One region of the Janthinobacterium sp. GW823-FHT03B06 genome, then DNA from elsewhere that is predicted to be linked to it. Evidence: predicted binding sites of a transcription regulator. Region 1 holds the regulator's gene; the other holds the start of a gene.
The links. Region 1 encodes LexA, which represses DNA repair genes until DNA is damaged. Its sites were predicted from a motif close to ACTGTATNNNNATACAGT; they were not measured.
Positions count from the first base shown of each region.

Region 2: imuA (translesion DNA synthesis-associated protein ImuA) is a predicted target of LexA. The motif match lies at 1,895-1,912, and genes of this name have one in related genera.

Region 1 covers NZ_JBXAJE010000002.1:597,209-601,501, reverse strand. Annotated here, with positions in the region: gene purF (amidophosphoribosyltransferase) at 1-513, shown strand, start outside; gene AC1RBA_RS08660 (cystathionine gamma-synthase family protein) at 557-1,798, shown strand; partial or broken gene AC1RBA_RS08655 (transcriptional repressor LexA) at 1,864-1,941, opposite strand; gene lexA (transcriptional repressor LexA) at 2,021-2,656, opposite strand; gene rpsF (30S ribosomal protein S6) at 2,932-3,321, shown strand; gene priB (primosomal replication protein N) at 3,342-3,641, shown strand; gene rpsR (30S ribosomal protein S18) at 3,667-3,957, shown strand; gene rplI (50S ribosomal protein L9) at 3,985-4,293, shown strand, end outside.
Region 2 covers NZ_JBXAJE010000002.1:779,082-783,374, forward strand. Annotated here, with positions in the region: gene AC1RBA_RS09510 (Y-family DNA polymerase) at 1-1,234, opposite strand, end outside; gene imuA (translesion DNA synthesis-associated protein ImuA) at 1,164-1,874, opposite strand; gene AC1RBA_RS09520 (putative Na+/H+ antiporter) at 2,081-3,346, shown strand; gene AC1RBA_RS09525 (GNAT family N-acetyltransferase) at 3,398-4,293, opposite strand, start outside.

The sequences.
Region 1 (4,293 bases):
GGCCAGGCGGCGCGCAAGAAATCCGTGCGCCAGAAGCTCAACGCGATCCCGTCCGAATTCAAGGATAAAGTGGTCTTGCTCGTCGACGATTCCATCGTGCGCGGCACCACCAGCCGTGAAATCGTGCAGATGGCGCGTGAAGCGGGCGCGACGAAAGTCATCTTCGCCTCGGCCGCGCCGCCCGTCATCTATCCGAACGTGTACGGCATCGACATGCCGACGCGCGACGAGCTGATCGCCTACGGCCGCACGACGGAAGAAGTGTGCCGCGAAATCACGGCCGACTACCTGGTCTACCAGGATATCGGCGCGCTCAAGCAGGCGATCGCCGACGTCAACCCGGCCCTGACCAACTTCGAGGCCTCGTGCTTCGACGGCGTCTACGTGACGGGCGACGTGTCGCAGGAATACCTGGACCGCCTGGAATATGCGCGCCACCATCCGAAGGCGGCAGCGCCCGAAGATACGCCGCGTTCCCAGCTGAACCTGAACCTGGCAACGACAGAAGCGTAATTATCTTGCCCGGCTAGCGCCGGGCTTTTTTTGCTCCGCGATCATGAACGATAAAAAAAACTACGGCTTTACCACCACCATCCTGCATAACGACCGCCGCAAGGGCATCGAGCATGGTTCGCTGCACAAGCCCGTGCACACTTCCGTCGCGTTTGGTTATGCCGATGCGCGCCAGCTCGCTTCCGTATTCCAGGGCAAGGAACCCGGTTTCCGCTATGGCCGCCAGGGCAACCCCACCGTGTCCGCGCTGGAAGACAAGGTCAACAAGATGGAAGACGGCGTGGCGACCTTGTGCTTCGCCACCGGCATGGGCGCCATCGGCGCCGTGGTGCAGTCGCTGCTGCGCGCGGGCGACCATGTCGTCTCGTCGGCCTTTTTGTTTGGCAACACCAACAGCCTGTGGCAAACGGTGACGGGGCAGGGCATCGCCGTGTCCTTCGTCGACGCCACCGAGGTAGCCAACGTGGCGGCCGCCATCACGCCTGCCACGCGCATCTTGTTCGTGGAAACCATCGCCAATCCGCGCACGCAGATCGCCGACCTGAAAAAAATCGGTGACCTGTGCCGCGAAAAGGGCATCTTGTACATCGTCGACAACACGATGACGACGCCGTATTTGTTCCGCCCGAAAGCCGTGGGCGCGGGCCTCGTGGTCAACGCCTTGACGAAATCCATTGGCGGCCACGGCAATGCGCTGGGCGGCAGCTTGACGGACACGGGCGTGTTCGACTGGACGCAGTATCCGAATATTTTCGAGAACTACAAGAAGGCGGCGCCCGCGCAGTGGGGCATCGCGCAAATCCGCGCCAAGGCCTTGCGCGACTTCGGCGCGTCCCTGGGGCCGGAAGCGGCGCACCATATCGCCGTCGGCGCGGAAACCATGGCCTTGCGCATGGACCGCACTTGCTCGAACGCACTGGCGCTGGCCACCATGTTGCAGGCCGACCCGAGAGTGGCGGCCGTGCATTACCCGGGCTTGGCGTCGCACCCGCAGCACGCGCTGGCGAGCGACCTGTTCCGCAGCTATGGTTCGCTGTTCAGCTTTGAATTGAAGGATGGCATCGATTGCTTCGATTTCCTCAATCGTTTGAATTTGGCCATTCCAGCGAGCAACCTCGGCGACACGCGCACCCTGGTCATTCCCGTCGCCCACACGATCTTCTACGAGATGGGCGCCGAGCGCCGCGCCAGCATGGGCATCGCCGAATCGCTGATCCGCGTCTCCGTCGGTATCGAGGATGAGGTGGATCTGCTCGAGGATTTCCGCCAGGCACTCGATGTATAAGTCGCCGGACAAATGAAAAGGGCCGCAACAGTCATGCTGTTGCGGCCCTTTGTTCGTGCAGTCGTTTAATGCCAGCTGCGCATCAGTCCCACAGCCAGGCCTTCCAGGGCGAATTCATCTTTCGGCAGCAGTTCGATGACGGAAACTTAGGTGTCAGGCATGAGAAGGGGCCGCAACTAAAAACCGGGGTCAGACCCGGCGGGTCTGACCCCGGCAGGCAACTTAATGCCAGCTGCGCATCAAGCCGACTGCCAAGCCTTCCAGGGCAAATTCATCTTCCGGCGACACGGTGATGACCTTGAAGTCTGGGTTTTCCGGCAGCAATTCGATGACGGAACCCGTCTTCTTGTAGCGCTTGACGGTGACTTCATCGCCGATGCGGGCCACGACGATCTGGCCATTCTTGGCGCTGTCGACCTTCTTGACGGCCAGTAAATCGCCATCCATGATGCCGGCGTCGCGCATGGACCAGCCGCGTACCTTCAGCAGGAAGTCGGGCTTGGCCGAGAACAGGGCCGGGTCCACGTTGTAGCTCGCTTCCAGGTTTTCCTGGGCAAGGATGGGCGAACCGGCGGCCACCCTGCCGATCAGGGGCAGCGACATCAGCAGCGCCGCCGGCACTTTCGATGGCGGCGCTTCGGCTGCCGCGCCGATCAGGCGGATGCCGCGCGAGGTGCCGGGCGAAATCTCGATCGCGCCCTTGCGGGCCAGGGCCTGCAAATGCTCCTCGGCCGCATTGGCCGATTTGAAACCCAGTTCATTGGCAATTTCGGCACGGGTGGGAGGAAAGCCCGTGTTTTCAATCGCGTCCTTGATCAGGTTCAGGATTTGTTCTTGTCGTGCTGTCAGCTTGATCATGAGCGGTGGGTGCATACTAAAATGCTGTCTATATGAACAGTCTGTATTTTTGTACAGTATCGCTCACTATGCAAGGGGATTTCCGTGTTTTCGGCGAATTTCGCAAGAAATACTTGTTCCCGGTCGAAAAGCACGGTGGTCCGCGGGCTTTTCGGGCACTGGCGCAAGCAATGATTGAAACGTTTGCAAAAGGCGGTTATAATCTTCGGCTGACCTTCCCACACCCGTCTTGACGCCGGGGTGGGCGATTATCAATCCGACCTGAAGGAGTTTGCATGCGTCATTATGAAATAGTCTTTATCGTCCATCCGGACCAAAGCGAGCAAGTGCCCGCGATGATCGAACGCTACAAAGCCAGCGTAACCACCCGCGGCGGTTCGGTTCACCGCGTGGAAGATTGGGGCCGCCGTCAAATGGCTTACTCGATCCAAAAGCTGCCTAAAGCACACTACATCTGCCTGAACATCGAATGCGACAACGAGACCCTGGTCGAGTTGGAAACAGCATTCAAATTCAATGATGCCGTGTTGCGTCACCTGACCGTTAAAATGAAGAAAGCTGAAACAGCTCCTTCGCCGATGATGAAATCGGTACAACGCGAAGACGCGGCCAAAAGCCACCGCACCGAAGCACCAGCAGCCGCTCCAGCCGCAGCAGCAGCTTAATTCTTGACCAGGATCGTGCGCTGAACCAGCTACAAGTCACCGCCATCATTGCCGAGCGCGAAATATTGCGCTACACCCCGGCAGGACTGCCGATTGTGAATGCAGTATTGCAACACAGTTCGCAGCAGATGGAAGCAGGGATTGCCCGTTTGACCGAGTTTGATGTTGCCGCGCTAGCCGCTGGCGAAATTTCAGGCCGGTTCAGTCAGGCAAGCTTGGGCGGGGTGTATCAGTTCACGGGTTTCCTGGCCAGGAAGAGCCGCAACAGCAAGAGTTTGGTGTTTCACATCATTGATTTTAGTGCAGTCAATTCTGACTAGCGCATTTTAGATACAGGAGCCTGACATGGCATTCGGTAAAAAGTTCGACAAAAATAAGCTCAAGCTTAAAGAAAAACGCAAACAGCAAAACCCTTTGTTCAAACGTAAGAAGTTCTGCCGCTTCACGGCAGCGCACGTTGAGCAAGTCGACTACAAAGACGTCGACACGCTGAAAGACTTCGTCCAGGAAAACGGCAAGATCATGCCAGCACGCCTGACCGGTACCAAAGCGCACTACCAGCGCCAAGTCGACACCGCAATCAAGCGCGCTCGCTTCCTCGCGCTGCTGCCATACACCGATCTGCACCACGCTTAATCGGTCAGATATTCCTGGAGAAGAACTATGCAAATCATTCTGTTAGAAAAAGTTGTAAACGTCGGTAACCTCGGCGAAGTCGTCAAAGTCAAAGACGGTTACGCACGTAACTTCCTGATCCCGCAACGCCTGGCACGTCGTGCTACGGCAACCGCTGTGGCTGAATTCGAAGTCAAGCGCGCCGAACTGGAAAAAGCTGCTGCCGCCAAACTGGCCGCATCGCAAGCCCAGGGCGAAAAACTGAGCGGCCTGACCGTTCAAGTTGCTCAAAAAGCTGGCGTCGATGGCCGTCTGTTCGGTTCCGTCACCAACTTCGACATCGCTGAAGCGCTGACC
Region 2 (4,293 bases), 180 kb from region 1:
GCATGCCGGACAAGCCGGGCGGCAAGTCGGGTGGCGCGTTCTTGCCACTGCCCCTGGCCGGCAGCGGCAGCCACTGGTTGGCCGCCTCGGGGCGGTAATCGGCGCGCGGTGCGGCCTGCAAGACATTGTCTGTGCCCAAGCGCGCCACCAGCAATTCCAGCAGGCGCTGACGCTCCTGCGGCGTGCCGCCCGGCTCGGGGAACAGGCTCTCGCTGGGCGGCGCCATCGCTTGCACCTGCAGCGCTTCCAGGCTCAAGCCGATCACGGGCGCCTCCAGCGCCAGCTGCGCCAGGCGTTCCTTGAGCAAACGCACCAAGTGCTCGTCGCGCCAGACGGCTTCGCCCAGCGCCAGATCGATGACGGTGGGCGGGCGCGCCACCCTGCCCCGCTCGTGCGCCAGCAGCAGCTGTATGCGCTCGACGGCAAATTGCCGCGCGCACAGCCAGCCCGTCATTTGCTGCAGCAGGCGGCGCGCGCCGAACAGCAGCGCGTCGGCGTGCTCCACGCGGTCGAACAGTTCCAGGCTGGCGCGGAACGTGGGCGGCGCCTCGAGCCAGACGAACAGTTCCGTGCTGTGGCCATGCGCGTCGTCGAGCATGTCCAGCAAGGCCCCGCCGCAGCGGCGCTGCAAGCCGGGCCGGGGCAAGTGGCGCAACTGCCCCAGGGTGCGGCAGCCGATGCCCTCGAACCAGTCGAGCCAGGGGCGCGCGGGCGGCAGCAAGGCGCACGGCAGGCCATCGAGGCGGCGCACCAAGCTGGCCATGCTCAAGGTCCGGCCCCGGCGCGTACCGGCGCGCGCCAGCAGCCAGGCACCGCGTGCCGTGGGGGCGCACGACAGCTGGGCCGTGTAGCCGAGCGCGCGCAAGCTGGCCGCGATGTGCCGGCACAGGGCGCGCACGCCGCCGAACAGGCGCAGGCTGGCGCCCGCGTCGACGAGCAGGGTCGCTTCCTCGCCCTGCGCCACCAGCGGCGAATATTGCAGCAGCGCCAGCGCCACCGCCTGCAGGGCCTGCGCTTCCAGCTCGGGCGAGCGCTCGTGCAAACGCGCCTGCGGTGCCAGCATCAGCGCGCCCGCGCGGCGCATGCCCGGCCGGATGCCGGCCGCCAAGGCCAGCGGCGACACGGCCATCACTTGCTCCTGCTCCAGCACCACGCCGAGGCTGTCAGCCGACCAGCGCGGGCAAAACACTTCGAGCGGGAGCCGGGGCAGGCACAGGCCGATCCAGAGTCGCATGGCGCAGCAGTAAAGAAGGAGGTTGCAGGGGCAGGAACAACGGCGCGTCGCGCTGCGGTCCCCGGCGCTTGATGAAGCCGATTTCAATGCCGCCGGCGGCCGGACGCACGGACAGGCGCAGCGGCGCGGGCGACGCATCCTGCGCGCCGTGCAAGGGGCGCAGCATGCAGAACAGGGTGTTGCCCGACTGCGCCGCCAGGTGCAGCCGGCGCAGGCTGTCGGCGCGCACGTGCGATTGCCAGAACAGCAGGGCGCCGCACGTGCCGCTGCGCAAGATGTTCTCGGCCGCCCACAGGGCATCCTTGCTGCCGGTGCTTTTGAGCCACAGCAATTGCGACGGCGCCAGCCCCTGCGCGGCCAGGGCCAGCGCCTGCGGCGGATGGGGCGGCTGCAGCAGCACGATGGGCAAGCCCGGCAGCTGCGCCAGCGCGGGCGCCAGCAGCCGCAATTCGCCGCTGCCCGGCTGCTGCACCAGCAGATCGATGAGGCTGCCGCTGGGCCAGCCGCCGCCGGGCAGCTGCGCCGACAGGGCGGCAAAGCCCGTATCCAGGCAGCGCGCGGCGCCCTGGCCCAGCTGCGACGCACGCCACAGGGACGGGTGCAAGGCTTCCGGCGACGCCATCAATTGGGAATGTTGCATAATTGAATATCAAGATGAATACTGTATGCATATACAGTACTATCCGGACCCGCTTTTGGCAAGGCTTATCTGCGCAGCGCCTGCCCGCAGGCCGCTCCGCCATGTCCGAAAAACCCCGTTTCTGGCATCGATTGCTGTACCATAAGCACTCTCCTTACCGCTCGGCAATGCACCGGGCGGCTTCCTCCGTCCATAAGGAAACGCATTTGACCACCATCCAACTCATCAGCGCCATCGTCTTCGGCCTTGCGCTCATCCACACCTTCGCCGCCAAATCGTTTGAAACATTATCGCGGCGCCACCCCCGCCATGCGGGCTTGCTGCATCTGCTGGGCGAAGTGGAAGTCGTGTTCGGCTTCTGGGCCTTCATCCTGATCATCATCATGGCCTTTGTCTCGGGCAGCGATGCGGCCATCGAGTATGCCGAGTCGCGCCATTACACGGAACCGCTGTTCGTCTTTGTCGTCATGGTCGTGGCCGCCTCGCGCCCCGTGCTCGACGCCGTGCAGCGCCTGTTGAAAGGCGTGGCGCGCGTGATGCCGCTGCGCACGGAACTGGCCCTCGTCTGGCTGGGCCTGGCGCTCGTGCCCCTGACGGGCTCCCTGATCACGGAACCGGCCGCCATGACCCTGGCCGCGCTGATGCTGGCGCCGCAAATCTTCCGTCCGGGCATTCCTGAATGGCTGAAATACGGCGCCTTGGGCGTGCTGTTCGTCAACGTTTCCATCGGCGGCACCCTCACCTCGTATGCGGCACCACCCGTGCTGATGGTGGCCACCACGTGGAACTGGGACAGCGCCTTCATGGCCACCCATTTCGGCTGGAAAGCCGCCATCGCCGTGCTGGTCAACGCCACGGGCGTGAGCATTTTGCTGCGCAAATATCTGCACAGCAATACCTCCGACATCAAGCCGAAAGCCGGCGAAGTGGAAGCGCCGAAAGTACCGCTGGCCGTCAGCCTCGTGCACATGATCGTGCTGGCCGGCGTCGTGACCCTGGCGCATCATCCCGTGCTGTTCATCGGCCTGTTCCTGTTCTTCCTCGGCTTCGTGCAGGCGTATGAACGCTATCAAAGCCCGCTGATCCTGAAGGAAGGCTTATTGGTCGGCTTCTTCCTCGGCGGCCTGGTGGTACTGGGCGGCATGCAGCAATGGTGGCTGCAACCGATCGTCTCGAGTCTGAAGCCGCTGGCCCTGTTCTTCGGCGCCCTGGGCTTGACGGCAATTACCGACAATGCAGCCCTCACCTACCTCGGTTCGCTGATCGTCGGCATGACGGACGAAGCGAAATACATGCTGATGGCCGGCGCCGTGGCCGGCGGCGGCCTGACCGTCATCGCCAATGCGCCGAACCCGGCCGGCGTGGCCCTGCTGCGCCGCGGCTTCAAGGATGAATCGATCGGCGCCGTCGGCCTGCTGGCCGGCGCCCTGCTGCCGACGGCCGTGGCGGGCCTGGCCTTCCTGGCCTTGTAAGCACCCTCGCGGGGCGGCTGCCGGCCGCCCCTGCTCTCCCTCAGTTTCCCCTCAGTTTCCCTCATACACGAGGAAATGCAGCCGGTCATAGAACAGGCTGTAGGCATAGTCGAACGTGCCCACGCTGCGAAAACCCTTGTGCAGATACACTTGCAGCGCTTCGCTCTTTTCCCACACCGTCAGGGTGATGCGCGCGCAGCCCTTGCGGCTGGCCAGGTCGCGGATCTCATGGAACATCTGCCTGAATAAACCCTGGCCCCGGTATTTCTCGTCGATGGCCAGGCTGCTGACGAAACAGTCGTCGGCGCGCGCATGCGCCAGCACGAAGGCGTCATACGCATCGTCGAGCGCCTTCATGTCATCGCGGTAATATGACACGGCGCCGCAAGCCTGGAACTCGTCCATCGTCGCGGCCGTGAAAAAGCCGATGAAGCGCTCGTCCTCGTCATGCAGGCCGTGGATGTGCGCCAGATACGGATCGATGTTTTGCCGCCGCTGCAATTCGACGAACTGCAGATTGAGTTTATTGCCGAACGAGCAGTATTCCAGATAGCTGGTGGCAAACAGCAGTTTGGCCATGCGGTTCTTCGCCTCGTCGCCCAGCAGTTCACCTGCCACCAGCTTGAGCGGCGCATGCGACAGCAAGCCCGCCTGCGCCTCGTCACCTGGCGGGGCGGCCTCGCTGACGGCCAGCATGCGGCTGCCGTGGCGGCCGACGGTGGGGCGCCAGAAATTGCCGGCGGCAATATGCTGAGAACGGTGGGCCAGCAGGTAGCGGCAAAAGACGTCATTTACGCGATCGAGCTGCGGATCGCTTGAGAGCACCGAGTAATAGTGGAAGTGATCGATGTCCGCCCGCAGCTGGGCCGCATACGCCATGCGCGGCACTTCCTCGATGTCGAACACGTCGACGATGTCGGGCAGGCGCAAAGGATCATCGAGTTGCC